4 regions of the Halomonas sp. ATBC28 genome follow, and region 1 is predicted to be linked to each of the others. Evidence: predicted binding sites of a transcription regulator. Region 1 holds the regulator's gene; each other region holds the start of a gene.
What was found. Region 1 encodes PhoB, which activates phosphate uptake and scavenging genes when phosphate is short. Its sites were predicted from a motif close to TGTCATANNNNTGTCANA; they were not measured.
Positions count from the first base shown of each region.

Region 2: a site for PhoB is predicted at 4,200-4,217, ahead of E0L35_RS09855 (glycosyltransferase family 1 protein). Genes of this name have one in related genera too.
Region 3: a site for PhoB is predicted at 3,456-3,473, ahead of E0L35_RS12295 (esterase-like activity of phytase family protein). Genes of this name have one in related genera too.
Region 4: a site for PhoB is predicted at 6,670-6,687, ahead of E0L35_RS12995 (DUF6482 family protein). Genes of this name have one in related genera too.

Region 1 covers NZ_VCQL01000014.1:263-7,918, forward strand. Annotated here, with positions in the region: gene E0L35_RS16105 (hypothetical protein) at 240-554, opposite strand; gene phoR (phosphate regulon sensor histidine kinase PhoR) at 866-2,152, opposite strand; gene phoB (phosphate regulon transcriptional regulator PhoB) at 2,155-2,844, opposite strand; gene ubiA (4-hydroxybenzoate octaprenyltransferase) at 2,970-3,860, opposite strand; gene E0L35_RS16125 (chorismate lyase) at 3,896-4,471, opposite strand; gene E0L35_RS16130 (FAD-dependent oxidoreductase) at 4,609-5,799, shown strand; gene E0L35_RS16135 (HU family DNA-binding protein) at 5,908-6,180, shown strand; gene E0L35_RS16140 (hypothetical protein) at 6,180-6,536, shown strand; gene E0L35_RS16145 (LysR family transcriptional regulator) at 6,615-7,559, shown strand; gene E0L35_RS16150 (aldehyde dehydrogenase family protein) at 7,538-7,656, opposite strand, start outside.
Region 2 covers NZ_VCQL01000007.1:121,570-129,225, forward strand. Annotated here, with positions in the region: gene ntrC (nitrogen regulation protein NR(I)) at 1-168, shown strand, start outside; gene E0L35_RS09835 (DUF6435 family protein) at 495-668, opposite strand; gene E0L35_RS09840 (YqiA/YcfP family alpha/beta fold hydrolase) at 757-1,284, opposite strand; gene E0L35_RS09845 (entericidin A/B family lipoprotein) at 1,290-1,421, opposite strand; gene E0L35_RS09850 (phosphatase PAP2 family protein) at 2,386-2,925, opposite strand; gene E0L35_RS09855 (glycosyltransferase family 1 protein) at 2,888-4,051, opposite strand; gene E0L35_RS09860 (porin) at 4,375-5,379, shown strand; gene E0L35_RS09865 (5'-nucleotidase C-terminal domain-containing protein) at 5,688-7,358, shown strand; gene E0L35_RS09870 (DUF1428 domain-containing protein) at 7,383-7,656, opposite strand, start outside.
Region 3 covers NZ_VCQL01000009.1:134,242-141,897, forward strand. Annotated here, with positions in the region: gene lptF (LPS export ABC transporter permease LptF) at 1-567, shown strand, start outside; gene lptG (LPS export ABC transporter permease LptG) at 567-1,631, shown strand; gene E0L35_RS12280 (RDD family protein) at 1,697-2,170, shown strand; gene E0L35_RS12285 ((2Fe-2S)-binding protein) at 2,329-2,535, shown strand; gene bfr (bacterioferritin) at 2,727-3,209, shown strand; gene E0L35_RS12295 (esterase-like activity of phytase family protein) at 3,562-5,733, shown strand; gene E0L35_RS12300 (carbon starvation CstA family protein) at 5,960-7,429, opposite strand; gene sodC (superoxide dismutase family protein) at 7,618-7,656, opposite strand, start outside.
Region 4 covers NZ_VCQL01000010.1:54,626-62,281, reverse strand. Annotated here, with positions in the region: gene E0L35_RS13025 (Na+/H+ antiporter subunit C) at 1-49, opposite strand, end outside; gene E0L35_RS13020 (Na+/H+ antiporter subunit B) at 68-499, opposite strand; gene E0L35_RS13015 (putative monovalent cation/H+ antiporter subunit A) at 492-2,831, opposite strand; gene hemH (ferrochelatase) at 3,062-4,153, opposite strand; gene E0L35_RS13005 (cryptochrome/photolyase family protein) at 4,284-5,873, shown strand; gene E0L35_RS13000 (DUF393 domain-containing protein) at 5,870-6,268, shown strand; gene E0L35_RS12995 (DUF6482 family protein) at 6,284-6,586, opposite strand; gene E0L35_RS12990 (hypothetical protein) at 6,772-7,065, opposite strand; gene dnaB (replicative DNA helicase) at 7,173-7,656, opposite strand, start outside.

The sequences.
Region 1 (7,656 bases):
AGCAAAAATTAGGCCCCGCATTGCGGGGCCCGATATCAGAATTGGCTATAGGTAATAACTAACGCTAGCTTCCACTCCTTGTGCGGGGCTCCAACCTTGGAATTAACCCTGACTAGTGTTCTGATTGCCTACTGATTCATCCGTGAATCTTAAAAGCATTCTTGCTTTTGTAACATCCTGTTAATCGCTTATTCATTCTCTGAAAAAGCTTTTAATGATATCTAAAAGGTCATTGATAATTAGCTACCGCCATTTTCTTCTACAAGCTCATCCTTGTCATACTCAGCATCGTCTGAGTGACTGCTTGATTGCGGATCCATGTCGCTGGCACCATCACCTTCGTCATGGGTTAAATCGTCAGTCATGTCTGTTGTATCACTGCCAGTTGAACTACCGGTACCTTGGGAATCCATCGGTTGCTCGTCAGCGGTAATACCTTGGTTTTCGCCAATCGCCGAATTTTCATCAGTTTGTGCAAAAGCTAATGGGCTTGCCATCAGACCAAAAGATACACCTAAAATGCCAGCTTTCTTGAGAAAATCCTTGGACGTCATATCCTACCTCCGATCGCTGTTTAGTACCGCTTAATGAAGAAAGAAAGGCTTACTGAGAAGCCAGCAATTCCTGCGGTCATCTTCCTTCAATCTGTACTCTGCAGAAGGCATGCCAAAAAACTGAAGAATATAAATAAAAACAACAAAATCAAACTCTTACTTAAAAATAAGTTATGCCAAAAAGGCATCAACTGAGTCACGACACAACGCTTTGAGCTGTGTAAAAATGGCACATGGGTAAAGCTTTACCAACCTTGCATGCCAATATTGCACATTGTTACAAATATTATGCGATGGAATGACTTGCTAAATTAAACAAGACGCGAGGGGGGGAAGGCGCAGCGAAACAACGCACCCTTGCCGGGAAGGGACTCAATTTGTAGTTGCGCATCGTGGCGCAACAGCACGTGCTTAACGATCGCCAAGCCTAAACCTGTGCCGCCAGTCGCAGTGCTGCGCCCCTTATCAACACGGTAAAAGCGTTCTGTTAGTCGGGGAATATGAACGGGATCAATCCCTTCACCGTTATCTTCCACATCGATATAGCCGCCACCAGTAGCGCTAGCTTTCCAGCGCAGGGTGATTTGGCTGCCAGCAGGCGTGTAGCGAACCGCATTAAAGGCAAGGTTAGAGACGGCGCTGCGAATCTCCTGTTCACTGCCTAACAGTCGGGCATCGCTCTCAAGGGCGACGGTAATGGTATGACGTTGATGCGATAGGGCCAGCGCATCATCACAAACGCTTTGCAGTAAAGGCTCGAGTGGCAGTGGATGATGATCTTGGCCGCCCTGGTCAATTTCCAAACGCGAGAGCAGCAATAAATCGTTGACCAGATTCTGCATCCGCTGGGTCTGTTCCTGCATTTGCTGAATACTACGTCCCAAGCGCGGCGGAAGCTGGTCGGAGATATCACTGTAGGTTTCCAAATAGCCGGAGAGAACGGTCAGCGGCGTACGTAACTCATGGGAAACGTTGGCGACAAAGTCGCGCCGCATCTGCTCAAGACGATGCAAGCGGGTGATATCGCGAGCCATCACTAAGCGTTCGTCGTCACCGTAGAGGGTAATTTGATACTGCAGGATTCGCCGTTCATCAATCGGTGAGGTGAGCGTTAACGGCTCACTGTAGTTACGCGAATTAAAATAGCTGATAAAGCCCGGGTCGCGCAGTAGGTTGGTAATGTGTTGACCACGATCATGGGCGGTTTGTAGCCCCAGCATGGCGGTGGCGGCGCTGTTCCACCATTCCAAATCACCGTGGCGATCAAGCATGACCACGCTATCACGCATTGCTTCAGACGACTCTTGAATACGTGCCAAAGTAGCCCGCAGACGGCTTTGGGTGATGCGCTGACTTTTTTGATAGCGGTATAAACGATCGAATAGCTCGCCCCACATCCCGCGAGCGGCAGGCGGTTCATCGTTAGGGTGGAGGGTGAGCCACAAATAGAGTTCGCGTAACTGTCGTAAGTGGTAAAACAGGCATCCCGCAAGCCCTGCTGCGAGCCCCAGCCCAGCCGAGCCCAACAGCCAGCCCAAGCAAGTGCCCAGCGTGGCCAGCCACGCTATTCGCCACAGCTCACGACTCCATAAACGCACATTTACACCCGTGCAGAGAAACGGTAACCGGTACCCCGAACCGTTTGGATCAGGTTTTGATGCACGTCGCCCAGCGCTTTACGCAAGCGGCGGATATGCACATCGACCGTGCGCTCTTCAACGTAAACATTGCCGCCCCACACTTGGTCAAGCAGCTGGCTACGTGTGTAAGCGCGCTCTTGGTGAGTCATAAAAAACTGCAGCAAACGGTACTCGGTGGGGCCCATTTCCAGCGCTTTGCCGTGGGCACTTACCCGGTGGCTCACCGGATCAAGCAGCAGGCCGTTAATCTCAATCGGGTCTTCAACGCCACGTGGCGTCGCACGGCGCAGCACCGCTTTTAGCCGTGCCACCAATTCCCGGGGTGAAAAAGGCTTGGTGATATAGTCATCGGCACCGGCTTCAAGCCCTTGAATTTTATTATCCTCTTCGCCTTTCGCGGTGAGCATAATAATCGGGATTTCAGCGGTGGTTTCTTCACGCTTTAGGCGTCTCGCCAGCTCAATACCGCTAGTGCCGGGCATCATCCAGTCCAGCAGCAGTAAATCGGGTTGGTGGTCGACCACCATGGCATGGGCATCCTGGGCGTTATCCGCTTCGAGCACGCGATAGTCAGCCATTTCCAGCGCTACCGCGATCATCTCGCGAATCGACGCCTCATCATCGACAATCAGAACGGTCTTGGCGGTCATACCAGAGCCTCACGGTATTCAAAGAAACTAGTTCAAAGAAAAACAGTTCAAAGATAAACAGATCAATGACATGTCAGTGACGATAACACCATGACTTGATGACAATTACATGACAATCGCCTCGATCAGCCAGCCGCAGGCCACCAACTTAGCGCGATACCGGCAAAAATCAGCAGTCCCGACCAGTGATTATTGAGAAACGCCTGGAAGCAGGCATCCCGCTCCTGGTCGCGAATTAAGCGCTGCTGATGCAGAAAAGTCGCTGCCATTGCCGCTAGCCCTAACCAGAAGAAACCACCTAAACCAACCCACCAGCCTACCCAAGCCAGCAATCCCAGGGTGGCTAGCTGGAGTAAGCCGATAATCAAACGATCCGCATTTCCAAACAGCACGGCCGTCGATTTAATGCCAATTTTTAAATCGTCGTCGCGATCGACCATGGCGTACTGGGTATCGTAGACCACTGTCCAGCACACATTAGCGCAGAATAGCAGCCATGCTTCCAGCGGCACGTGGCCGAGCACGGCGCCAAAAGCCATCGGAATTGCCCAGGAAAAAGCCGCGCCCAGCACCACCTGAGGAAAGTGGGTATAGCGCTTCATAAACGGATAAATAATCGCCAGCAGCACCCCGCCCAGCGAGAGCAGCACCGTAAACCAGTTGGTCAGTAATACCAGAATAAACGCAGCGGCCACCAGGGCGATAAACAGCAGTTGAGCTTCGGTTTCGCTGATACGGCCCGTCGCTAGCGGACGTTGTTTTGTGCGTTTCACATGCCCATCGAAGTGGCGATCCGCATAGTCATTGACCACGCAGCCCGCAGCGCGCATCACATAAACGCCGGCCACAAAAATCAGCAGCACATTTCGCCCTGGTACACCTTCCGCAGCCACCCATAATGCCCACAGCGTCGGCCACATCAAAAGCCATGTGCCTATCGGCCGATTCAAGCGCATCAGCTGTAAAAAATCTGCCACGCGAGCCCATCCCTTCGGCCGCAACAGTGAACGATCCATGCTTACCTCACGAAGAATAAGATGCAGGCGCTAGCCTAGCGCGAAGGCAGGCCAAGATCATCCGCCATCGCCGCCAAAAAATACTCTTGCACTAATAACGACAGACTGCCGTGCTTACAGCCGTGATAAAAAACAGAGCGCCTTCCCCAAGCACAGCCTTCCTGTATGCCGTTGACGCTAGCAAACTGGGGGGAATGCGTCGTTACTTCCAATGGCCCACGCACTAAACCCGGCTGGCGAAATAGCCAACTACCTAGCGAGCGCTCGCCCAGGCACTCTAGCCGTTGGCCCTTTACCTGAGAGAGCGGGGCGACCGAGCGCGCCACCACCCATGGCGTTCCATCTAAGCACAGCGCCACTTCCCGCAGCCAGGCGTAACGCTTGGCACCAATGCCCAGCGCCTGAGCCTCATCCTGGCGCGGCCAACCAACCCCCTGGCGCAACAGTCGTACTCGAAACGGCTTCTCGCCACCTGCGACCATTAAGTGGGCGGTTAACGAGTCGGTGGAGGCAACCCACTGCCACCAGGAAGCACTCATCGCCGGGCGCGCCGCATCAATCGGGCGCCAGCGGGAAAATAGAGGAGTTTGCCGAAAAGCAGCAGCCGTCACCGAGTTCTCCAGGGCAATTAACGGGTTGGCTAGTGTAACATGAGCACTGAAAGGCTTTTGTTTCAGCGACTTTTTTAACGACTCGGTTTAGCGCTTCTTTTTTCGCAACCTTATTTAGCAACTTTTTTGGTGTCTGCATGCCCGCCACCCAAACACAGAAAACCTCTTCGCACGCTGCGCTGGTGATTATTGGCACTGGAATGGCAGGGGTTGGCCTTGCCCGGGCGTTGCGCCGATTGGGCGACCAACGCTCAATCACGCTGGTGAGCGCCGACAGCGGCGATGATTACAGCAAGCCATTGCTCTCCACCGGCTTCGCCAAGGGCCTGGTGCCCGAACAATTAGCCCAGCGCAGCGCTACTGACCTGGGCGAAGAGCTAAATGCCCAAATGGTTATCCACACCCAGGTAACCGCACTGGATGTGGATAACCAAACAATTCTGCTCGAAGGCGGCATGGTGCTCGGCTACGACACACTGGTACTGGCCACTGGCGCTGCACCACGGGTGCCCTTCAGCATTGAACCCAGCGTAGCCCCACACTGCTTTACCATTAACGACCTGGATGACTACCGCCGCTTTCACACGGCGCTAGGCCAGGGCCCTGCACGGGTGGCGATTGTTGGCGCGGGGCTGGTCGGCTGTGAATTTGCCAACGACCTCCACGCTGGCGGCCATCGTGTCAGCCTCATTGCCCCAGAAGGAACCCTACTTCCTCGCTTGCTGCCACCGCCCTTAGGGAACGCCCTAGGCGATGCCTTTAGCGAAGCAGGTATCCATCTTCACCTTGCACGTTCGATTGATTCGATAGCGGCCGAAAGCGGCGAAGATATCGTATTACGTCTGGATAACGGCGACGCTGTCAGCGCCGATCTCGTGTTGATGGCAACCGGCCTTGCACCTCGCACAGCACTTGCCGAATCGGCTGGTTTAAACGTATCACCTGGCGGTATAGTCGTTGACCGCCAGTTGCGTACATCGCACTCCAATATCCACGCCCTAGGCGATGCAGCCTGCGTAGACGGTGTTAATGCCATGTACGTGCAGCCACTACAAGCCAGCGTTAAGGCGCTGGCGGCAACCCTTTCAGGCGCGCCTACGCCGGTTAGCTTCGGTGCTTGGCCGGTAGTGGTTAAAACGCCGCTGCTACCAGTGGTGGCCTACCCGCCAACGAACACGCCTGAGCACTGGCGAATTGAAGGCGAAGGCGGTGATATCAGTGCCTTGGCTGAAAATAAAGACGGTCGTTTGATTGGTTTTGCGTTGACAGGCGGCTGCGTGAGAAGGAAAGTGGAGCTTTCCAGAGCAGCACCTGCACTGCTAGGCTGATTTTCGTCGCGTTCACGACTAGGCTAGAGAAGCTAACCTAATCGGCTACGCACCCAACAACATGCATTTGTTTGATGTTTGATTTCTTTTAAAAAGGGGAGATTCCTTATGCGCAAACCTGAACTCGCTGCAGCCATCGCTGAAAGTGCCGACCTATCCAAAGATAAAGCTGGCCAAGTGCTGAACGTTATTCTGGATGAGATCACCAACAGCGTTGCTAAGGGCGAAGATGTCGCTTTGATTGGTTTTGGTACCTTCACGGTACGTGAGCGCGCAGCACGTACCGGCAAAAATCCGCAAACCGGTGCCCCGCTGCAGATTCCGGCCAGCAAAAACGTTGCCTTTAAGCCAGGCAAAGGACTTAAGGACGCCGTTTCTTAATGAAGCTCAAGCTGACGCTGTGGCTACTGGGCGTACTGCTCAAACGTGCCCTGCGCCGCAAGCCGCGCTTTCGTGAACAGTTAGAACGCATGCGCGGCCTGGACTGGGGGATTGCCACGGAAGATCTAAGTATTGCCCGCCACTACCGGATGACACCGAAAAGTATCAGTACCGGCAAAGGGCTGCCTGTGGACTTAGATCTTGAGCTACGCTTCCGTGATCAGAATACCGCCTTGAAAGTGCTCAAAAAGCCAACACAGCAGGCCTTTCTCGACGGCATGATAAACGGCGACGTGCGCTTAGTGGGTGATTCCGCCGATATGAATAAGCTGCAAAAACTACTCAAGTATTTGTAGCGGTTTACGATTGGCATAGGGTAACGGCTTAGATTAAATAAATTTAGGCTGAACAAGGTAGAGGTATAAAAGCTATCGATGGACATACCTCATCAACGCCTCGTTTACTTTCGCGTTACCCTTGAGTCTGGCTCCGTGCGCCGCGCAGCGGCGCGCTTGGATATTGCTCCCTCGGCGGTAAGCCGGCAAATTGCTTTGCTGGAAGAAGCCTTGGGAGCGACGCTTATGGAGCGTCAGCGCGACGGCATTTCGCCTACTCCGGTAGGCGAAATGCTGCTTGAGTACTGCGAGCGCCGCGGCGCCCTTGATGAAGGGTTTATTGCGTCACTTGAATCCTACCAACGCATGGAAACCGGCAAGATATCGCTTACCGTCGGAGAAGGGTTTGTCAGTGACCTAGTAGCCTCCCCACTGCATGAATTTACCCAACGCTATGCGGGCATTCAGCTCGATATCCATACCGCAGGCACCTCGGGCATTATTGACGCTGTTGTCGGCGATCACAGTCATATCGGCTTGATGTTCCATGAGCGTACCCATCCCCAGCTGCGTTTCTGGTCATCTACTCCTCAGCCACTCATGGCCATTCTGCCGCCCGACCACCCGTTAACCAGCCAAACGGCGCCGCTCACGCTTACCCAGCTTAGCGACCAGCCCATGGCCATGTGGGACACTACCCATGGGGTGCGTCAAATGGTTGACCAAGCCTTTCAGCAGTCGCGTATAGCCCCGCGCATGGCGATGAATACCAACTCAATGGTGATTCTGGCCCAATATGTGCGCAGCGGTATGGGGATTACACTGCTACCCGCCTTTGCCGTCGCCCACGATTTAGAGCTCGGCACGTTAGTGGCGCGCCCGGTAGATAATCCGCTTTTTCAGCGCTCCCAGGCCCACATGGTCACGCGGGTAGGCCGCCAACAGCCCAAGGCCAGCATTCTGCTGCTACGCCACCTGCAGCGCTGGATGCAGGCGTTTCGCGCCCCAGGCTCGGTAAGCGATCAACCAACACCACTGCCGTAACCGAACGCCACACTGGCTTCAGGGGCTGTTTCCACCCAGACGCTTTGCGGCACCGTATATTCGCGCAGGCCATCCAAGCCGCTGGAGCGACCGAAGC
Region 2 (7,656 bases), on a different contig from region 1:
ACCCATCTACTGGAAGAAGCGGTGCCCGATTTTGAGCGGATTCTGATTGAGACAGCGCTAAAACATACCGGCGGGCGCAAAGGTGAAGCCGCCGAGCTGCTGGGCTGGGGGCGCAATACGCTCACGCGTAAACTGAAAACACTGCTACCGGCACTCGCTGACGAGTAAACGTTAGGAGCCTGTCTGGCTTAACACTGATCTACTGCGAGTCCCGGTATTTTGGCCAACTTTATTCGATCGATTTCGTTAAATAGCACGCTATTCGCCTCAATCGATCGATAAATTTGGCTCAAAATTCGTGCTTCTCGCGATGATCGGTCAAGCCAGACAGGCTCCTAGTCGCCAGCGAGTATATATACCGCATCGGCTAGGGTGGTGGGGTTGGGCAAAGTGCAGTCGCTGCTGGTGAGTGGCTGCTCATCCTGCCACCACTACCCTGGGCTTGAGTAGGCTGCCGAAGTGACGCTGGGCAGCAACAGCGTTGTCTATGGCAGTTATTGTGTCGCTTCAATGCGCCTGATTTCGGCAAGTAACGCTTCTGCTTCTTCAGTAAGTGTGGCATTGGCACGCATATCGCCATTGCGTGAAGCCTCCATGGCGGCTTGTAGTTTGCGCTCATACTCTTGTTGAAGCTTCTTTTTGGGGTCACGCTTAAACATACCTAACATGAGCAATCTCCTCGCTATCAATGTCTCTTGTACACTATTTGTATAGGATTGAAGTGCTCGTGTCGAATGTTTGCTTTAACTAGCCTTGCTAATCGTAGTGATTAGGCGTGGCGCACTGGCATAAGAAGCGCTCAAAATCACATAAAATAGTCTCCAGGCTCGCGTGCAGGCGGTGATCGTCGTCAACCATCCGCAGCGATAGGCGCTGAAGACGAGCACGTTCGATCACCGGTTCAGGGGCAACCACATCATCCCGCCAGCCATGAATAATATGGCTGTGCTGCGCCTGAATAACCGGTGACGTTTCCGGATAGTCGGCAAGTCCCAATGCAGGCGCCAGCAGAAAGCAGCCCAACACCGGCTGCTGAGCGCTAACCGCCGCGCTTAGCCAACCCCCCAAGCTGGAGCCTGCCAGTACACACTGGGCAGGATCATCTCCGCGCTCGGCTAATACTCTCAGAAGGTATTCAAGGCGCTGCTGTGGTTCTGCTATGCCTCGATAATCCATGACCACCGGCTCACAGTCATCCAGCTTTTGCGCAACACCTTTCATTGCCTGGGTTTTCAGTGCGCCTGGCCCGCTCTCAAGGCCATGGGATAGATAAACGGTCATCATAACGGTTAGCTCGCTGCACGCTGGATAGCTTCGCCACCCTGTTGAAGGTCTTCACCCGCACCGCGAATGGTATTACAGCCACTGACCAGCATCAGGGTCACCACCATCACGAAGCCGAGGGCGATAGTGCGTTTCATAAAAGCCTCCTTCGAAGGCATACCGCTAGTGAAAGGAGTAGAAAGCAAAAATACCCTCTGTCGTGACGATACGCTACGGTTTTCAATACGTTTAAACACAAGGAAGCATAGCAGTGTGCCTCGAAACCGTATGTTTATGTCGCATGTGCCACTTCTATACATGAAAAATAGAGGTGGAGAGTGCTTTGTCATTCACTTTTTATTGTTTTAAGTAGTTGTTTTTTAATGTTTATATTCGTTATTGGCATGGTTTGGCTCATTGCCTGCAGTTACTAAGTAGAATCCAGCAAGAAACCAAGTAAATACTCGCAAATGAATAAAGTAAGTCATTTTTAAATTCAGTCACTTAACGCTAGTCGAGTTAACATTTTTCACCAGTAACTGAGTGAGTGGGCTAACAGCAAAATGGAAGGCAGGAAGCCGAAAAACGAACAGGATGTTTAAGGGACAATTAGCCCACTCACTGGTTGCAGCGTAAGGAGGCGCTGTTCATCAAACCAGGGAGCGGACCGATGCGAATCAACCATCTCATGCAAGTGAGGTGGTTTTTTCGCATGTGTGATTTAAATAATCATTTGATAGATAAGTACTTTCTATAAGGCTCTGGTTTTTGCACAGCTTTTGTACAGAAAAAAGTGTGATTTTGGTCTATCCTTCGATGAAACCAAAATGCAGCGGTTAGAAAACGTCAACGTAACGACCGCGCACGATCAGGGACAAGATTATGGCGATGGCATTGATGTTATGCATGTTTGTTTTGTTCTTAGGGTTTTCAGGCGTGGGCGTGTATATGATGTTTAAGACATCGTTTACGGCCAGTATTGATGAACGCGATGACATGCCGCCCGACGTTTAACTATCTGCCTTGAAAGTAAAACGCCCGCTTATGCGGGCGTTTTTGCGCTGGTGTCTATCACGCGGCTGTCCATCAAAGGGTTGTCCATTGGGGGGGACAGGACGCGCTTTACCCCATCCAATACAGGCTGGCCAAGGCAAAAGCGTAGCCCATCGCTGCCCCTGCCAGTACATCGCTGACATAGTGCAGCCCTAAGCCTACCCGTGAGACCGCTATTAGAAGCGTTAATGGCAATACCACCGGTAGTAGCCAGGGCGTGTGGGCGGCGACCAAGACGCTAAACATCACCGCGTGCATGGTGTGGCCGCTGGGAAAACTGTAACGGTCGCGGGCAGGTTCACAGCACTCGATGCCTTCACTATAGGTAATGAAGGGTCGCTCACGGCATAAGCGAGTTTTCACCAGTCGATAAACCGCCACGGCAAATAGAGCGATAACGCTGTACTGCAGTACGCGCCAGGCGCCATTGGGTTGAAGCCAGGGCTGGGCGAGAATCAGCAGCACCCAAATAGGCCAATCGCCTAAGCGGCTGGCGGCCTGAAGCGTGATTCGCCAGGGGCGGTAGATCGATAGCCGCGCAATGCGCTGGCAGAACTGCCACTCCAGCAGGTCAAGACGATCGAATACGACAAGCGGACGCGGGCGCATGATGAGCCTCCTGGGCTTGGTGTAAGTAACGCAAAAACTGCTCGGCAATACCTGTCCAACTCTGCTCAAGGGCGCGTAAACGCGCTACTCGGCCTAAACGAGCGTAGTCAGCTGGGTGTTGGCACAACTCAACTGCTGCCTGTTGAAAAGCGGTGCTATTGCCAGCGGGTACGGTGACACCGTTGTGGCCGCTGCTAATGAGCTCAGCGCTGGCTGCATGATCATAGGCCACCACGGCTAAGCCGCTGGCCATGGCTTCCGCCACCACATTGCCCCAGGTTTCTGAAAGCGAGGGGAAAATAAACAGGTCGGCGCTGGCATAGTGGCGAGCAAGCGATCCCTGCCCCACAAAGCCGGTGAAGTGGGCATCGGGCAGCGCCTTTTCCAATTGTGCCCGTGCGGGGCCATCGCCGACGATCACTTGGGCGATATCGGGCCGCACCTCACGCATGGCTTGAAGGCTTTCATGGAGCAAGGTGAGATTTTTTTCTGCGGCTAGTCGGCCAACGTAAAGGGCCACCGGCTGATGCTCGCTAACTCCCCAGCGTTCGCGTAATGAAGGGTCACGGTGGGCAGGTGAAAAGCGCTCGCCATCCAGCCCGCGTGACAGCACATGAACCCCCCGAATCCCTTGACGCTGCAGTGCTTTAGCCTGCTGATGAGTAGGCACTAACGTCAGATCACAGCCGTTATGGAAGTAGCGCAGGTAGCGGCGTGTGGTCGAGGCCAGCCAATTGACGCCATAATCTTCACAGTAGTGGTCAAAGTTGGTGTGCCAGCCCGCTACCAGGGGGATATTGAGTTGCCGTGCCGCTTGGCGTGCCGCCCAGCCGAGAGGGCCTTGGGTCGCTACATAGATGATATCGGGGCGATGTTGGCGCCAAAAGCGGCGCAGTGTAACGGGCCTAACCAGCCCTACCTGCACATCGGTGTAGCCAGGTAGGGCAAGGCGCTGCACCTGTAGCTCGCGGTTAATACCGGTTGCATTACCCGCAGATCGTGGCCGAGGGCGGATCACATCCACCGGCACTCCTTGCCGGTTAAGTTCATAGCTTAACCGGCTCAGTGTATGGGCAACGCCATTGATGTCCGGTGACCATGTCTCACTAACGATGCAGAGCCGCATGAGCGATTCATCCCTTTATCACGTTTTCGTTCAGTGTGGGTGGGGTGAATGACACTGCCGAGACAAACAGGTGAATAAGTGATGACACGCTTAAATAAATAGGCTAGTAGACAAAGTGCTACAGCCATCTGTTCTAATATCAGTTCAATGTTAAATTTGGATGGCAGTTTTATTTAATAGCGCATAAAAAAATAAGTTCCCAAAAAATAAAACTTTAAGATTAATGAAACATAACTCCTTTAAGGTTCCCTGTGTTGAGGCGTTATTCGTCCTTCATTGTGCCTTCGCAAGCGCAAGCATTAACTACTTCAATGGGAACGATCATGTTTAAAAAAACGACACTGGCCCTAGCCGTTAGCGGTTTATTGGCAGCCTCTGCAGCACAAGCAGCAACCGTTTATGACCAAGACGGTACCGATCTCGAAATCTATGGTCGCATCGCTATGGGTCTTGAAGGCGGTGGTGTTGACAACGGTGTTGATAACGGCGAAGAGTTCCGTAATTTCGGCTCGCGTTTACGGATTACCGCTGGCCACCAGATTTCCTCTGACCTGCGTGCATTCGCCCGTGTAGAGTGGCGTTTTACGGGTGATGAGCGTAATACATCCTCTGGTTTCGATGAGGTACGTAACAGCTACCTAGGCCTGGAAAGCCAGCAGTTCGGTACCTTTATGGCCGGGAACTACAACAGTTTCTACGATAACTACGTGATGACGCCGTTCGATGTTTACGTTGAGCGCGGCTACGAGTTTGCGGGTGGTGGTACCCAGGCACGCGGCGACTCTATTGGCTATAAAACGCCTAAAATGAGTGGTTTTCAGGCGGTTATTTCTGCCAAGCACTTCTCTGAGCGTGGTTTGACTGAAGCCGAGCAGACTTCCGAAGGATCCGTTATCGCCACTCAGGGTGGTGTTGTCTACGAAACAGGCCCAGCTCGTTTAGCGCTTGGCTATGTGGAAGATACGGTACGTGGTGGCGGTAACGGTGAAGTGCGTTATGGCGCTACGGGCGAGTTTGCTGTTACAGATGCTTTCGCTGCTCGTGTAGGTTATGAAACCCGCGGTGATGACGATGTTAACGGTGGTGGTTTCGATAAAATCGGCGTTGGTGCTACGTACGCCATCGATTCCTGGAAGTTCTTCGCCGATTACTACAACATCGACGTAGACGGCGCTAGCGATGAGCGTAACGCTTGGGCGCTAGGGTCAATGTACAAGCTGTCTAGCAATTTCGATATGTTCCTTGAGCTGAACGATCGTAACCTGGATGCTGTTAATGACTTCGAAGAAGATATGTACTACGCATTAGGCGCTCGCTATCACTTCTAATTCATAGAGTGATGTTAGCGGTAGTGTTGCATTAGTTTTTTGCATTAGTTCTTTAGCTTTTAGTTAGCTCGCATGTTTCGATCTTTACCGGTGTGGATAATTTCACACCGGTTTTTAGCGTTTTTATATTTTATGCTTTACTTACCTGACTTCAAAGAGGCGCTCTTCTTCTCGGTGAGTTATTCCTCTCAATATAAATTTAGGGAGAGGGGGGTAAGGCAATACTTTTACCATGGAGACGAAATGTCGCTGGTAGGCTATCTTTGCTGCTAAAGTGTCTGAACACTGTTATGAAAGGAGTCATTTAAATGCGTTTTCACCGCTATGGCTTGGCGCTAGGGACAGCGCTATTTGCCACCGTTCCTCCTGCCTTTGCTGATAACTACACCCTGACGCTATTTCACACCAACGATCTACATGGGCGTACCGATCAGTACCCCTATCTAATTACCACGCTGAATGAGGCGCAGGAGCGCTTTGGCGAAGGGTTGCTGCTGGATGCCGGTGATATCTTTACAGGCACGCTCTACTTCACAGAGTTTCAAGGCCAGGATGCCCTCGAATTTATGAATTTAATGGGCTACGACGCCTTTGTGCCCGGCAACCATGAGTTCGATTTGGGTGACCCGGAACAGGGGCACCAAGCGCTAGCGGCGTTTTTCGCAGGCGCCGAGTTTCCTATTTTAGGGGCGAATCTGGACTTCTCCGCAGGCCCGGAGTTTGCTGACATGTTGGGTGATTCAGTCAGCGCTGAGCCGCAGGCTGGGACGCTTTATGACGGCATGATCGTTGAGCATAACGGCGAGCCAATCGGCATCTTTGGGTTAAGCACTCAGGACAGTGAGACGATTTCCAGCCCTGGCCACGTCACCATCAGCGATTATCGCCAAGCGGCTGAAGCCATGGTGGCAAGCTTTGAAGAGCAGGGCGTTAACAAGATTATTGCCCTTACCCACTTGGGCTACGACAGTGACCCCAGCGTAGGTAATGACCTGCTGCTGGCAGAGCATGTCGAAGGCATCGACATTATTATTGGTGGTCACAGCCATACCCAAGTGCCGCCCCCCAGGCTGCTGAGCGAGAGCCGCGCTGGTGAGAAGCTCCTATCACCGACGGTGATTGGCCAGGCAGGCGAGTATGGCCAGCATCTGGGCGTTATGCAGGTCACCTTCGACGAAAACGGCGTGGTGGTGGATGCCAGCGGTGAACTGCTCGCTGCCGACGATCGGGAAGCGGACGCTGATGCCGCCAAGCGGCTTGAATCCTACACCGCAGAGATTGAGACACTGCGGGATACCCAGGTCGGCGCCAAGGTAATCTCCACGCTACCCAACCCGCGCCATGGGCGTGGCGATGAACGGAGCGTGCGTGCCAATGAAACAGCGCTGGGCAATTTAATCGCCGATGCCCAGTTGCATGCTGCGCAGCAGGTGGCACCCGACACGGTTATGGCGATTCAGAATAGCGGCGGCATCCGTGAAGCGATTGAGAGTGGGGATGTGTCTGTGGGTGATTTGATCGCCGTGCAGCCATTTGGCAATCGCCTGACGCTGCTTGATGTCACCGGCGCCGAGCTGCTGGAAACCTTCGAGATCGCCCTGGCTAATGCACCCGGCGAAGACGGCGGTTTTCTGCAGGTGTCGGCAGGCGTAGAGTTGATATACGACAGCGGTGAGCCGTCGGGCGAGCGGGTGGTTAGCCTAAGCGTTGCCCAGGAAGGCGCAATGCAGGCGATTGACCCCGAGCGTACTTACATCATCGCCACCAATAACTTTACCGCTGCTGGCGGCGACGGTCATACGGTACTTGGCGCTGCCTATGAAGATGGGCGCAACACCATCGTCGGCAATACGGATTGGGAGATGCTGCGCGACTATATGGTGGAACGTAAAGAGGTGTTCTACCAGGTGGAAGGGCGGATTACTGATGTAGCTCAAGAAGGTGTGGTGCCAGAGGATGTGGCCCAGGAAGCGTCGTAGTGAGTTCCGGGCCACGGGTAGCGCTTACTCATCAATGATGCTTTCAAAGCCGCCAAAGATGAGCCGCTTGCCATCAAAGGGCATCGGGTTAACGTCCATCTGCAAGCGCGGGTCTTGCATGACTTTCGGCATGGCCTCATCGCGCACGCTGCGCGATGGCCACTCTATCCAGGAAAAGATGATGCTTTCGTCATCCTTGCGCTTGACCGCCATGGTGAAGGAGGTCACTTCCCCTTCGGGGACATCGTCTCCCCAGCACTCCACGACCCGCAGTGCGCCGTGTTCCTTGAAAACAACG
Region 3 (7,656 bases), on a different contig from region 1:
GATGTGCTGGTGCACGAGCAGAACCAACAAGGCGACGAAGGTACTCACGACTACGTTACCCGGGCGGCATCGGGCTATCAGGAAACCCGCCTCGAAACGGGTAGCCGTTTTCTGGTGTTGGATGACGGTGAGCGCTACGGGGTGACGCCGGGCGATAAGAGCGCCGAGCGGCTAACGTTTGAGCGTTATACATTGCGACTAGGGCTGAATCGCGACCGGCAGGAACTGGATTCACTGGAGTACGCCACTACGCCTGCGCTATGGAGTAATCCAAGCCCCCGTGCCCAAGCCCAGTGGCAGTGGCGGGCAGGGCTCCCGCTTATGGTGTTTGTGCTGGCCTTGATGGCGCAGCCGCTTTCCCGGGTTAATCCCCGCCAGGGGCGCTTTGGCAAACTGCTGCCCGCGGTATTTTTATACGTCGCCTATCTTAGTCTGCTGCTCGCGGTTGTCGATGCGATTGGCAGTGGCACTTGGTCCACCACGCTGGGCGTGTGGCCAGTCCATGGGCTGTTTTTAGGGCTGGGCCTATTATTGCTATGGCGCTCGCAACGCAAGGGGATGCGATAATGGTGCTTGACCGTCTTGATCGTTATATCGCCCGCAACGTGCTGGCGGCCATTATCGTCGTTCAGTTCGTGCTGCTGGGGTTGGATATTACCATCGCTTATATCGATGATTTAGGCGATGTGCAGGCGGGCTATACCGCCTTCGATGCGCTGCTTTACCTGCTAATGCGCACGCCTTGGCGATTCTATCAGTACGCCCCGGTAGCCGTATTAATTGGCGCGCTGATTGGCTTAGGCAGCATGGCTTCCAGCAATGAGCTTACCGTTATGCGCGCCGCTGGGCGTTCTCTGGCGCGCATTGTATGGGGGGTGATGAAACCCGTGCTGGTGGTCGTGGTCGTGGTGCTGTTAGTTGCCGAATACGTTAGCCCACGCACCGAGCAGTATGCCGAGGCGTGGCGGCTGGAAAAACTCCAGGGTGAAGGCGCTGTGTTGACCAGTCGCAGCGGCTGGCAGATAGAGGGTGACAGCGTCTACCGTTTTGGGGCAATTCGCGCGGATAACGTCGTGCTCGATTTAACCCGCTATCGCTTTGATGACCGCCAACTGGTCGAAGCCACTTACGCTCAGCGCGCACACTGGGAAAACGATGCCTGGCGTTTGGAAAACGTCGCTACCACGCGTATTTTTGACGATCACACCGAGTCTGAGCAGATGGCAAGCATGGGTTGGGACACCTCTTTCACCCCCACCCAGCTAGAGAGGCTGCTGCGCGATATTGAGAGTCAGGCGCCCAGCGAGCTTTGGGCCTATGCCCAGTTCCTTGAAGAGCAGAACCTGCAGAATGATCAGGCACTGCTGTATTTTTGGCAGAAGATGCTGATGCCGCTCACCATGGGGTCGCTGGTGCTGATTGCCGCCTCCTTTGTATTTGGCCCGCTGCGCACCGTGGCCGCTGGTACTCGGGTGTTTTATGGCGTTGTCACTGGGCTGAGCTTTAAGTACGTTCAGGATCTACTGGCGCCCGCCTCGACGATATTTGGCTTTTCACCCGTCTGGGCCGTACTGGTGCCGACTCTGGCCTGCGCTGGGGTCGGGATCTACTTTCTACGTCGCAATGGTTAATGCCGCAATAGTAGCCATCACAGCCTCGTATCGTCCAGAAACAGCCAGCAACCACGAAGAGAACTATGCAAACACGACGCTTTACTCAGTTGGACAGCGTATGGCCAGCCGGTCTTGGCCGACGACTGGGCGCCATGCTGTATGACGGCTTTTTGGTCACCGCGATTTGGATTGCGGTGACCGTCGTGCATATGCTGTTTTTCCGCTATGTGCTGGGTCAACAGCCCGAAGAGATTGGCACTACGGCCAGCGATGTTTTGAGTTTGCAGCTCTTGCTGGTGTTTTTTGTCACGCTGTTTTTTGTTTTCTCCTGGTCGCGCGGTGGTATGACCTTGGGTATGCAGGCATGGCGATTACGGGTGCAAACGGTAGACGGGGATTCACTGAACTTGAAGCAATGCCTCATCCGCTGCGCGGTGGCGTGGCTCTCGCTGCTGGCGTTTGGTTTGGGCTACTTATGGGTGCTGTTCGATAAACAGCGGCGTAGCTGGCCGGATATTGCTTCCAACACGCAAACGGTGGTTTTGCCGAAAAAATAATTTCAGCTGGTATGGGGCAAAAAGTGCTTTTACGCCAGTACGTTATTTTGCTGCTCTTGCTTATTAAGACGAATGGATAGCAAAAAGCAGTCATTTCTACTTGATAAGATGTATGCGAATCATTTACATTCATCTCATGATTTTTATGAGGTGTCGCCATGTACGTTTGCGTGTGCAAGGGAGTAACCGATCATCAGATTCGCCAGCACGTTAGCGACGGAGCGCGCAGCTGGCGAGAAGTACGCGAGGCAACCGGCTGCGCAACGCAGTGCGGTAAGTGCGCGTGCTACGCTAAATCAATTACCCGCGATGCCGTTCAGGAAGCACGTCAAGAAGCCGATATGGGCCTTGCCTACGCCGTGTGACGCGAATCACTATTGTTAGGGTTATCTTTAGCAAATAACTGATTTGCTTGAACTTTTAATCATCTTATCTATACTCTCAGAAACGCTGGGGGTATAGCTATTTGCGCCTATACTCTTCTCCAAACGTAACTGCTTGATCGTATTGTCTAAACTAGATTAAACATCAGCATTACAGTAGAAAAGGTGACGTCATGAAAGGTGATACGAAAGTTATTGAGCATCTCAATAAGGCGCTCGGCAACGAACTGGTTGCGATCAATCAGTACTTTTTGCACGCCAAGATGTACAAAGACTGGGGCCTAAAAGCACTCGCCAAGTGGGAATACGATGAGTCCATCGAAGAGATGCAGCACGCTGACAAGATCATCGAGCGTATCCTATTCCTGGAAGGTATTCCCAACCTGCAAGACCTGGGCAAGCTGCACATTGGCGAAAACGTCAAAGAAATGCTCGAAAGCGATCTAAAAATTGAGCACGATGGCCGCAACGACTACATCGAAGCCATCACCTATTGTGAAAGCGTTAAAGATTACGTTACCCGCGACATGCTCCGCGATCTGCTCGCCGACGAAGAAGACCATATCGATCACATCGAAACGGAACTTGGTTTGATCGACAAGGTGGGTATTCAGAATTACATGCAACGCCAAATGCAGATGGCAGGCGACGAGTAAAACGCTATCGCGCGTATGTCGCGTATGTATAGAAGTAAGCTAGCAACCAAAACTAGCTAAAAAGCAGCCAGTCAGGGCTAACTGACTGGCTGCTTTCGTTCTAAGGTCTCCTTTAACCTATCGATTTTCCTGCTTCCCTTTTCCCCTATGCGTTCCTTCACTACTTACCCATCTAACATTTTTGCGGCAACTTGGATTTCGCGCTGAGGTGTGCCGATAGCCAACGGCGCTAACTTAGCCAGTGAGTGTCATAAGCCTGACATCGTTATGATGTTGGATGGTTAATCGGACATAGCAAGTTTAATAACTTAATCAGTCGTTTCTTAAGCTTAGGCAAGGGATTAACTCCATCATGATACTCAAACGCAGACCAACCCTGTTGGCGCTGGCTGCTGTGCTGGCCGCCACGCAAGCGGCAGGCGCGGCAGATCAACATTTCAACCGCATCGCCAGTTTCGCGGTTCCCGATAACATGGCCGAGGGCGAGGATCGTACACGCGAGACCGCGCCTGAAATCATTGCTGCTTCCGGTGATGGCATGACGCTGGTGTATACCGATAGCCCGCTGGGCGTGATTGGGCGCATCGATATCAGCGACCCGGCTAATCCGCAACCGCTGGGTAATATCGTTATGGACGGCGAGCCTACGGCCGTATCGGTGCTCGGCAATATGGCCTATGTCGGAGTGAATACATCGGTTTCCTACAGCGAACCTTCCGGGGAGCTGCGCACGGTCGATTTAGCCAGTGGCGAGATACTCGCCTCCTGCCCGCTGGACGGACAGCCCGATAGTGTAGCTTCCGCTGCGGCCCCCGATGGGCGCTTTGTCGCTGTCGCCATTGAGAACGAACGCGACGAAGAGGCGGGCGATGGACGTGTACCGCAGATGCCCGGCGGTTCCGTGGCACTGGTGAAGATCAATGCGGAAGGGCTGGTTAACTGTGACAGCCTGCTCTACGCCGACGTAACCGGGCTCGCCGAGATCGCCCCCGAGGATCCCGAGCCGGAGTTTGTCGATATCAACACCCTGGGTGAGACCGTCGTGACCGTGCAGGAGAACAACCACCTGGTGGTGCTCGACTACGCCGGTAAGGTGGTGGCGGATTTCAGCGCCGGGACTGTCGACCTGGACGGCATTGACGCCAGCGATGACGGTGCACTGATCTTCAACGAGCAGCAAGCCGAGCGTCTGCGCGAGCCGGATGCGCTGCAGTGGATCGACAACGACCACTTCGCTATTGCCAACGAAGGCGATATGGATGGCGGCGCGCGCGGCTGGACGATCTTCAACAAGCGTGGCGAGGTGGTATACGAGTCAGGTACTTCATTCGAGCGCGCGGTGATTGAAGCGGGTCACTACCCCGATAAGCGTTCGGATGCCAAAGGCAGCGAGCCGGAGGGGATGGAGTTTGCGGTGTTCGAAGGTACGCCCTATGTCTTCCTGCTTTCCGAGCGCGGCTCGCTGGTGGGCGTTTATGACGTTAGCAACCTGGCCGAACCGCAGCTCACCCAGCTACTGCCCTCGGGCCTGTCTCCCGAAGGCGCCGTGGCGATTCCCAGCCGTGGCCTGTTAGCCACCGCCAATGAAGGAGATCTGGGCGAAGACGGCGGCCCCCGCGCCCATGTCATGATTTATCAATACCAGGATGCGCCAGCGGTCTATCCCACCCTGACCTCGGCGGGCGCTGATGAACTGATCGGCTGGGGCGCACTTTCCGGTTTGGTCGCCGCTGATGACATGCTCTACGCGGTCAACGACAGCTTCTACAGCGCCCAGCCGCGCATCTTTACCATCGACCCCTCAGCCTCCCCGGCGCGGATTACGGCAGCACTGGACGTGACCCGCAACGGTGAGCCTGCGCTAGGGCTGGATATGGAAGGCATTACCACCGATGGTGAAGGTGGCTTCTGGGTCGCTTCCGAAGGTAACGACAAAGGCCTTGCCAACACCCTTTATCATGTGGGTTCCGACGGCGAGATTATCCAAGGAATTGCACTGCCCGAGGCGCTCGCTCAACAGGCATTGAAGTGGGGATTAGAAGGCGTCACGCGCATTGATGATCAACTGTGGCTGGCGGTGCAGCGCCCTTGGCAGGATGACCCCGAGGGCATGGTCAAGCTGCTGCGTTTTGATATCGACAGTGGCGAGTGGGCCGCTGTTCATTACCCGCTGGATAACGTGGAACAGGGTTGGATTGGCCTCTCCGAAATCACCGCCCATGGCGATTGGCTTTATTTGATCGAGCGCGACAACCAGATCGGCGCCGAGGCGAAGGTTAAGCAAGTGACCCGCGTTGCCCTGGACGGCCTGGAACCCGCCCCGCTGGGCGGTGAGCTGCCGGTGGTCGAGAAACAGCTAGTGCGCGACCTGATTCCCGACCTGGCCAGCTACAACGGCTTTGTGGTGGACAAGATTGAAGGAATGGCGATCAACGATAATGGCAACGCCTGGCTGGTCAGCGACAACGACGGTGTGGACGATAGTTCCGGCGAGACCTACTTCTGGTCGATACCGCTAGAGTAGTCCCTGCCTGTATTCGTCTATACCGCAGCAGCATGGAAGCGATAAACATGAGGAGTAGGGGAGAAAAGGTAGGATAAAAGAGATAGGAGAAAAAGCGAGGGCACGCATCAAACACGGTTATGTGGCTGATGTGTGCCCTTTTTTGTGGCGTGACTCTTGTGTGGAGAGTGTCTTGTGAAGAGCGTCCTGTGAAGAAAGTGTGGCGGTAACGTTATGGAGCGCCTAACTATTTAGCGGCAATCGCCTCACCGCTGTCCACAAACTGGCTCGGTACCGCCGGCTCATCAACGGCAAAAGTTGCCCGGCTTAGACGACGGACACGCTTCATAAACAGCGCGATGCAAAGGAGCGTACCTAGCGCCGCGACCACATAGCTTAGCTGCAGCGGTAGACCAAAACCGATCGGCGCGTAGGCTAAGTAGGTAAACGTGGCCATGGTCATGAAGGTGGCTGGGATCGAGGTGATCCAGTGAGGCTTACGCGACAGCACCAAGTACATGGTGCCTACCCACAGCGCGATCACGGCGGTGGTCTGGTTCGCCCAGGAGAAGTAGCGCCATAGCAGTGTGAAGTCCATATGGGTTAGCGCGTAAGACACCACAAACAGCGGTAGAGCGACCATGACGCGCTTCATAATCGGCTTTTGATCGATCTTGATGTAGTCGGCGATGATCATCCGTGCGCTGCGAAAGGCGGTATCGCCCGAGGTGATCGGCAGCACAATAACGCCGAGCACGGCCAGGGTGCCGCCTATAGCGCCGAGCATGGTGGTAGAAACTTCGCTTACCACCGCAGCAGGGCCACCGGCTGCCAGCACATCGGAAAGCGACTGGTCGCCATAGAACAGGCTCATGGCGGCGGCCGCCCATATCATTGCGATAATGCCTTCGGTGATCATCATGCCGTAGAAAATTTTGCGACCATTGGTTTCGTTTTGGGTGGTGCGCGAAATAATCGGCGTTTGGGTGGCGTGAAAACCTGAAAGCGCGCCGCAGGAGATGGTTAAAAACAGCAGCGGGAAAATCGGTGCGGCGTCAGGGTGCATGTTCTGAAACGAGAGCTCAGGGATCGGAGCGCCCGTGATGATCAAGCCGATACCGATACCCGCCGCGCTGAACAGCAGCAGGGCGCCAAAATAGGGGTAGATACGGCCAATGACCTTATCAATCGGCAGCAGGGTGGCGATCAAGTAATAAATAAAGATAGCGACGATGATCAGCGTTAACGACAGCGAGGTCATATTGGCCAGCAGCGCCGCAGGCGAGGTGACGAATACCGTACCGACTAAAAGCAGCAGCAGAATCGCGAAACCATTGACCACATGCTTCATCGCTTTACCCAGGAACTTGCCGGCCAGTTGCGGCAGGTGAGCGCCGTGGTTGCGGATCGAGATCATGCCGGTCAGGTAATCGTGAACAGCACCGGCAAAGATACAGCCAATCACAATCCACACAAACGCCACTGGCCCATACAGCGCGCCGAGAATCGGGCCAAAAATAGGGCCGACACCGGCAATGTTTAATAACTGAATGAGTGAATTGCGCGTAGTGTTCATCGGCACATAGTCGATGTTGTCGCGCATGCTGAAAGCGGGCGTCTGACGCTTGCGGTCAGTTACAAACACACGCTCAACGAATTTCCCATAGGTAAAGTAGCCCGCTATCAGCAGCAGGATCGATACGATAAAGGTGATCATCTAAGGTACCTAGAGCAGTGAGGGGGATGGGCGAGCATGTCGGAGAGCATGCAAGCAGGCACTTCTTTAGCAGAGCTGAATGTACAGATAACCACTATAAAATCACAGCTAGACTTTAGTGGGCCGTAAGCAAAAAAAAGGACAGCCGAGAGGCTGCCCATTTTGTCGATTAACAACAACGGTAAAGCTTAAGACTCTACGACGCCGCAAGCCATTCGGGTGCCGCC
Region 4 (7,656 bases), on a different contig from region 1:
TAGCCGTCGCATACAGCAGGCCAATCGCCACTGCCATTAATGGTTCCATGCTGTGCCTCCTGTTAACTCAAGGTTCATCCTTGTCGACCTCCATAAGCGTCATCACCATGCCGGTGACCGAACCCAGCACAGCAAAATAGACGCCTACATCGAAAATCAGCGGCGTGGAAGCTTTAAAGTCGATAACCGGGATAGTCCACCACTGGGCTGTCAGAAATGGCTGCCCCATAAACCAGGCAGGCACTACCGAGATCATTCCCAGCAATAGCCCAACCCCAATCAGGTCTCGGGGGTCGACCATGCGCAGCACTTCTTTGGTGGCACTTACACCAAAGGCAAACAGATACAGCGTAAACGCCCCTGCCGCTACCAAGCCGGCAATAAATCCTCCGCCCGGCTCGTCATGCCCTCGCAGCAATAGGAAAATAGAAAACATCAGTTGCAGCGGCATTAAAAACCGTGCGGCGGTATTAAGAATAATCGTGCCTGACTTAACCATCGTAAGGCTCCTTGGCAGCTACTTTACTGCTGTCGGTGGTTTTGGTGTTATTGCGTAGCTTTAACATGGCGATCACGCCGATGGCGGCAAGCGCTAACACGAACATCTCACCTAAGGTATCCAGGGCACGGTAGTCGACCAAAATGACGTTAACGATGTTGCGGCCATACGCCAAAGGCGCGCTGTTCTCAATCATGTAGGTCGAAATGGGCTCAAACTGTTGAATGCTCCAGGAGGTCATAATCAGTAGGCAGATCAAGATACCCACCATAGCGGCCACCACGCCGTCGCGTATGCGCTCCAAGCTGGTGGAAAGATTCGAGAAGCGTGGCAGGCGAAACAGCACCAGTACCAGCAAAATAACCGTTAAGGTCTCTACCAGCAGTTGGGTAATCGCTAAATCTGGCGCACTGAACAGAACAAAAATCAATGCAATGGAAAAACCCATGATGCCCACGGAAACCACTGCCCCCAGCCGCGATCGAGAAATGGTCGCAAACAGTGCCCCCATCACCATAGTGCCAGCCACGACTACCTCGTGAAAACGCACATCCAGGTCAACGGCAAACACAGGCGAATGGCGTAATAGAATTGAATTACCGATCAGTGCAATAAGCGTCGCTAACATCACTAAAATGTAGTTACGCATATAGCCGTTTTGGAGCAGCCGAGTTTGCCACTCTGAGAAGTGCACAATGCCATTCATCATGCTTTCATACCCAGCCTCGGGGCCATGGCGCATCACCGGTGCCAATACAGAGAGCTTGCCACGCACGCTGTCCCAACGCCTAAACAGCAAAAAGCCTAAACCAAGGCTAACGATCGACATTATCAACGCGACGTTAATGCCATACCAAAGCGACAGCGCCACTTCTACTGTTTGCCCGGATATAGCAGTGGCGGTTGCCGTTAACAACGCATCAGCACCCAGCACAGCGGGCATCAAGCCTAACAGTAGCGACCCTAGTGCGAGCAACGCGGGCCCAAGCAGCATACCAGGCGGGGCTTCATGTGGTTCAAGCGGGGTTTGGTGACGCTTACCGTAAAAAGGACGTAGCGCCACAATGAAAGCAACGGCGATAGTTAAAATAGATGCCAGAAAGGCGAACAGCACCAGTAGTGTTCGGAAGCTATCGGCACCGAGAACTGATTCAAGCATCAGTTCTTTACCGATAAAACCGAGTAGCGGCGGCACACCGGCAAGCGAAAGCGCAGCCACCAACGCAATGGTGGCAGTCAGCGGCATCACTGAGCGTAACCCGCCCATCTGGGTGACATCTTTCGTGCCGGTCTCATGATCGAGAATACCGGCGACCATAAACAGCGCCCCTTTATACAGCGAGTGCGCGAGCAGGAAGGTAACAAACGCGGTCATCGCGTACTCGGTGCCGATGCCCAATAGCATCGTCAGCGTGCCCAGCGCCATAATGGTCGAGTAAGCGAGCAGCTTTTTGATATTGGTGTGATGAATCGCTAAAAACGCACCCACCAGCATAGTGGTTGCGCCGACCACGGAAAGAACGCCAACCCACATCGCAGTGCCACCCAGCTCCGGGTGTAAGCGCGCCAGCAGATAAATACCCGCTTTCACCATGGTGGCCGAGTGCAGGTAAGCCGAAACCGGAGTCGGCGCGGCCATGGCGTTGGGTAACCAAAAGTGAAACGGAAACTGCGCCGATTTGGTGAAGGCACCCAGTAGCAAACAGATCAGCATAGGCGTGTAGAGTGCATGTTCACGCAGGTCAGCCTCCTGATCGAGAATCTCCGCCAGCGACCAGCTACCGCTGGCAATCCCTAGCAGCACCAGCCCAGCCATTAATGCTAACCCACCCGCCACGGTAACGAATAAGCCCTGCCGCGCTGATTTACGTGCATTGATATCAGCGTGGTTAAAACCAATCAGCAAATAGGAGGTAATGCTGGTCAATTCCCAAAAAACGAATAGCGTTAATAGGCCGTCAGCTAGTACCAGCCCCAGCATCGACACCATGAAGGCGACCAAGGCGATGTGAAATCGGGCAAGATCAGGGTGATCTTTAAGGTAGCCGCCGGCATATACCAGCACGCAGGCCCCCATAACGGTAATCAATAACCCAAAGAGTAACGATAGACCGTCCAACAGGAAGGTAAGGCTGATTCCCAGAGAAGGCACCCACTGCCACTCTAAAAGCAGGCTACCGTTCTCAATGACCTCAGGGGCTTGAAGTGCCAACCACGCCGCCAATCCGGCAGGAAATAGAGCCAATACTAGGCTGGCACGCTGGCCGAACCAGTGGTTTAACATTGGCGATAGCGCCGCCAGTACGAACCCCATTAAAACGGCAAATTGTATCAAGCGAAACCTCCTGAAAAACGAAAGGCTCACCACCAAGACAGCCGCTAGCGGTTAGACACCTTACCTTACCAATAATATGCCAGCGTTGAATAATAGTGATTCTAAAGTTGTACACCATATAACAGGCAGTTTTGACTGACCAGTCAAACGCTTAAACGCAAACAGCCGCACAGCGATTAATTTCGCAGGGCGGCTGCTATTAGCTTTCAGTTATGACGAGTAGCTAGCTAAACGCTAGGGTTTGGGGCCGATAGCCATCCTGCTAATTCATTGTTGATGACTGCTAACAGTGCCTCAATATGGTCATCGCGATCATTCAGGCAAGGTATATAGCTGAACGTTTCGCCACCCGCTTCCATAAAGCTATCGCGAATCTCCTCTTCGATCTCTTCCAAGGTTTCAACACAGTCGGAAGAGAAGGCAGGCGACATAATCGCAATGTGCTTATGCCCCTGCTCGGCGAGTTCTGCCACATGCTTAACGGTTTGTGGGCCGACCCATTTTTCAGGGCCAAACTGCGACTGGAAAGCGGTATCCACTTCCTCTTTGCTAAAACCAAGCTTCTCACGGAGCAGGCGCGTCGTTTTCTGGCACTGACAGTGGTAAGGATCACCCTCCATCAGGTAGCGCTCGGGAACGCCATGGTAGCTGGCCACCAGCTTGGTCGGCCGGGTCGAGAAACCGTCGTAGGCTTCTTGTACCGAGTTGGCCAACGCCTGAACGTAGGCAGGATGTTCAAAATAAGCGGGCACCGTACGTATATAAGGCTGCCACTTCATCTTCATCAGGGTGCGAAACGCCTGATCATTCGCCGTCGCCGTGGTGGGCGAACCGTACTGAGGGTATAGCGGAAAAAACACGATTCGCTCGCAGCCCTTCTCTTTTAATCGCGTCAGCACGCTTTCCGTCGAGGGATTACCGTAGCGCATGCAGAAATCGACCTCGACATCGTCACCATAAAGCGCCTTTAACCGTGCGGTCATCTTCTCGGTCTGGGCGCGCGTCGTTGTTAGCAGCGGGCTTTCGTTTTTCTCGTTATTCCAGATTCCCCGGTAGGCCTTGCCCGATGAGAACGGACGCTTGGTCAAAATAATCAGCTGTAGCAACGGCTGCCATTTCCAACCGGCATAGTCGACCACACGCTTATCAGAAAGAAACTCATTAAGGTAACGACGCATTGACCAGTAGTCGGTGGCATCCGGGGTTCCCAGGTTTGCCAGCACAACACCCACCTTGGCGCGCGCTACCGGCGGATGCTCGCTGGGTGCATGGGCCAGACGTCCCTCGCCCGGCTGATCCTTGACGACATTCTCGGTCATTACTCATGCTCCTGAAAAATAACGATGGTGCTCAGTACATCTATCAATTAATTAAATCTTATCACTTTTCGGCAAAGTGGCGGTATAAAGTTATACTATCGGCATTATTTGTATAACTACAGGCCAACTTATGTCCAAGCCTTTGCTTTTAGTGCTCGGCGACCAGCTCTCGTTTTCACTCACAACGCTGCAAGACGCGCCCGCCAATGCCGTGGTTGCCCTGTGCGAAGTTGCCGAGGAAGCGCGCTATGTTCCCCATCATATCCATAAAATTGGCCTCTTTTTGGCTGCCATGCGTCACTTTGCCCAGGCACTGCGCGAAAAAGGCTTTCAAGTGCACTACAGCGCGCTGGATGATGCAGATAACTGCCACTCCCTTATTGAAGAAGCTGAACGCATCGCACAACAGTATGGCTGCGATGAGATACGCGTTGCCCGACCTGGCGAATGGCGGCTTTGGGAGAAGATGCAGCAGCGCGAAAACGCAACGATTCCGTGGCGACTTCTTGAGGACGAGCGCTTTTTCACTACACCCGATGACTTTAGCCAATGGGCAAGCGGCCGCAAACAGCTACGCCTTGAGTACTTTTACCGGGAACAGCGCAAGCGCACCGGGTACTTGATGGAGGGCGACGAACCCGTTGGCGGCAAATGGAATTTTGACCACGACAATCGCCAGCCTATCAAAGCCGCACTGGATTTCCCTGAGCTACCTCAACATCGCCAGGATGCACTGACAAAAGCCGCTCTGGCTGATGCCGAGCGCCACTTTAGCGATCATATGGGCACATTGGCGAACTTTAACCTTCCGGTGACACGGCGGCAGGCATTAGTGGATCTAAAGCATTTTATAGACCATGGACTGGCTGATTTTGGCCGCTATCAGGATGCGATTAGCGATTCAGCGCCCTATCTATATCACTCGCGGCTCTCAGCCGCGATGAACATCGGCCTGCTGTCGCCCCATGAAGTCTGCGAAGCCGCCGAGCAGCGCTACTATGACGGAGATGTGCCGATCAACGCCGTCGAAGGGTTTATCCGCCAGATACTTGGCTGGCGCGAGTACGTGCGAGGGCTCTACTGGACACAGATGCCTAGCTACAAAAGCGCTAATCAATTAGGTTTTGAGCGCGATCTGCCCGCGTTTTACTGGGACGCGGATACCGATATGCGCTGCCTACAGCGCGCTATTCAGATGACCATCGACAATAGCTACGCCCACCATATTCAACGACTGATGGTGACAGGCAATTTCGCCTTACTATGCGGAGTTAAACCTGAGGCGCTATGCGACTGGTACTTGGCGGTTTATGCCGATGCCAGTGAGTGGGTAGAGTTGCCTAATACGCTGGGGATGGTGCTCCATGCCGACGGCGGCTTAATGGGCTCGAAGCCCTACTGTGCGTCGGGCAAGTATATCGACAAAATGTCCGACCATTGTCAGCACTGCCGTTACTCACCCAAGCAGGTCACGGGGCCAAAAGCCTGCCCTTTCAACAGCCTTTACTGGCACTTTCTCGAAACCAACGCTGAGCGCCTGAGTAAGAACCCTCGTATGAAGCTGATTTACGGCTCCCTCAACCGCATGGCCGATGAGAAGCGCGAGGCTATCCGCCAACAGGCTGAGCACTTTTTGGATCAATTGGAAACATCGCCTGACTACGGGCAGCCCTGCCACACAGCAGGTTATTCGGCCAATACCAACCAGGAGTCACCATGAGCCGCTACACGCCACTACATGCTGCACCGCCAGTTATGCTATTTCACGATGGTCACTGCCCCTTTTGCCAACAGGAAGTCGCGTGGCTGGAAAAGCATCGCCATCGGGAACACATCGCGTTGGTAGATATCCAGGCCCGTGATTTTAACGCTCAGGCGTATGGGCAAGAATTTAACGCCATGATGGGCCAGTTGCACCTACGTGATAGTCAAGGGAGATGGTACATCGGCATGGATGCCAGCCGTGCCCTCTATGCAGTGTTGGGCTATCGGCGGCTGGTGAGGTTTTCGTGCTTACCGGGAGTACACGGCATAATGAATGCCGGTTACCGATTTTTTGCCCGTCGCCGAATTCGGCTTGGGCAGTGGTGGGAAAAGCGTCAGGCTAAACGTTGATGGGTGAGAGCAGCGTTAAAAAACAAGCGGCATACGCGATGTGAGCGGCTCACTATAGTGCGCGTCGCGGCCTATCACTTCATCGTGGGGCACATGCTGTACCAGGTAAGCGCGATGAATCCCGGCGCGCTTGAGATCCATATAGGCATCATCCAGCGAGCGAAACAGCATCGGCTTGGTACGCTGCGTCAGCATATGGCGCTCGCCTTCAACGTCTTCCAGCTCAATCTGATAAAAACGGCTGCCCGAATGGGTAATCACGCGAATTTCAAAATTGTCGTGATTGGCGACAAATTGCTTAAGATCCTTAAGTTCCATGGTTCCCTCCTATTATTTGGCTATTTCATACGTTATGTCATCAGGGCACAGCATGACTGCGCCCCATGACACTTCTATTGCCCTGTCATTGCAATGTAATGACAATAAGCAATAACTAGACATTAATAGCTAGGAGGTCAATATCGCAGGAGAGTTCCTGACCGGCAGGTCAAGATATCAATCGATCATTGATATTCAGAGGGGTCGATCGCTTTGCCAAGCGAATTGCGGTCAATCCAGTTGCCGCCTTTAGTCTCTTTGTAGCGGAACACGACCTTATCTCCCACCGTCACAGGCAGCTCACCATCTTCAGTCTGGTAACTATACTTCTCGCCTGCGACCACTAAATGGTAGCGATAAAGATCCGGCATACCTAGCCACTCTTTAAAAGGGCCTTCGCGCTCTATCGCCTCTAGCTCACCGCGACCTTCTAACTTAGGAAGACGCTGCCGGTTACCGCGCCGAAATCCACCTGCCATTTGCTGCTCCCGTTTTTACATATCGTGGGTGAGGCATTATACGAACTCGCCCCCCATCCTCAAGCTACTTATCACTAGCCTGTCATCACAAACCAGTCATCATTAACTTAGTCGCCGAACGCTTGGCCGTAACTATCCGGGGCCAAATCCTCAAAGCGGGTATATTTGCCGATAAAGGCCATATGCACCGTGCCAATAGGACCATTACGCTGCTTACCGATAATTAACTCAGCAATCCCCTGATTGTCGGGATTATCTGGATTATAGACCTCATCGCGATAAACGAAGGCAATGACGTCGGCATCCTGCTCGATCGCACCAGATTCCCTCAGATCCGACATAACCGGGCGTTTGTTGGGGCGCTGCTCCAAGGAGCGGTTCAACTGAGAAAGAGCTACCACAGGGCAGTTAAACTCTTTCGCCAACCCCTTCAAGGAGCGCGAAATCTCGGAAATCTCACCGGTGCGGTTTTCGCTAAAGCCAGGGATCTGCATCAACTGAAGATAATCGATCATGACCAGTGCGATATTGCCATGTTCACGCACCACACGGCGCAACCTTGAGCGCATTTCGTTAGGCGACAAGGCCGCG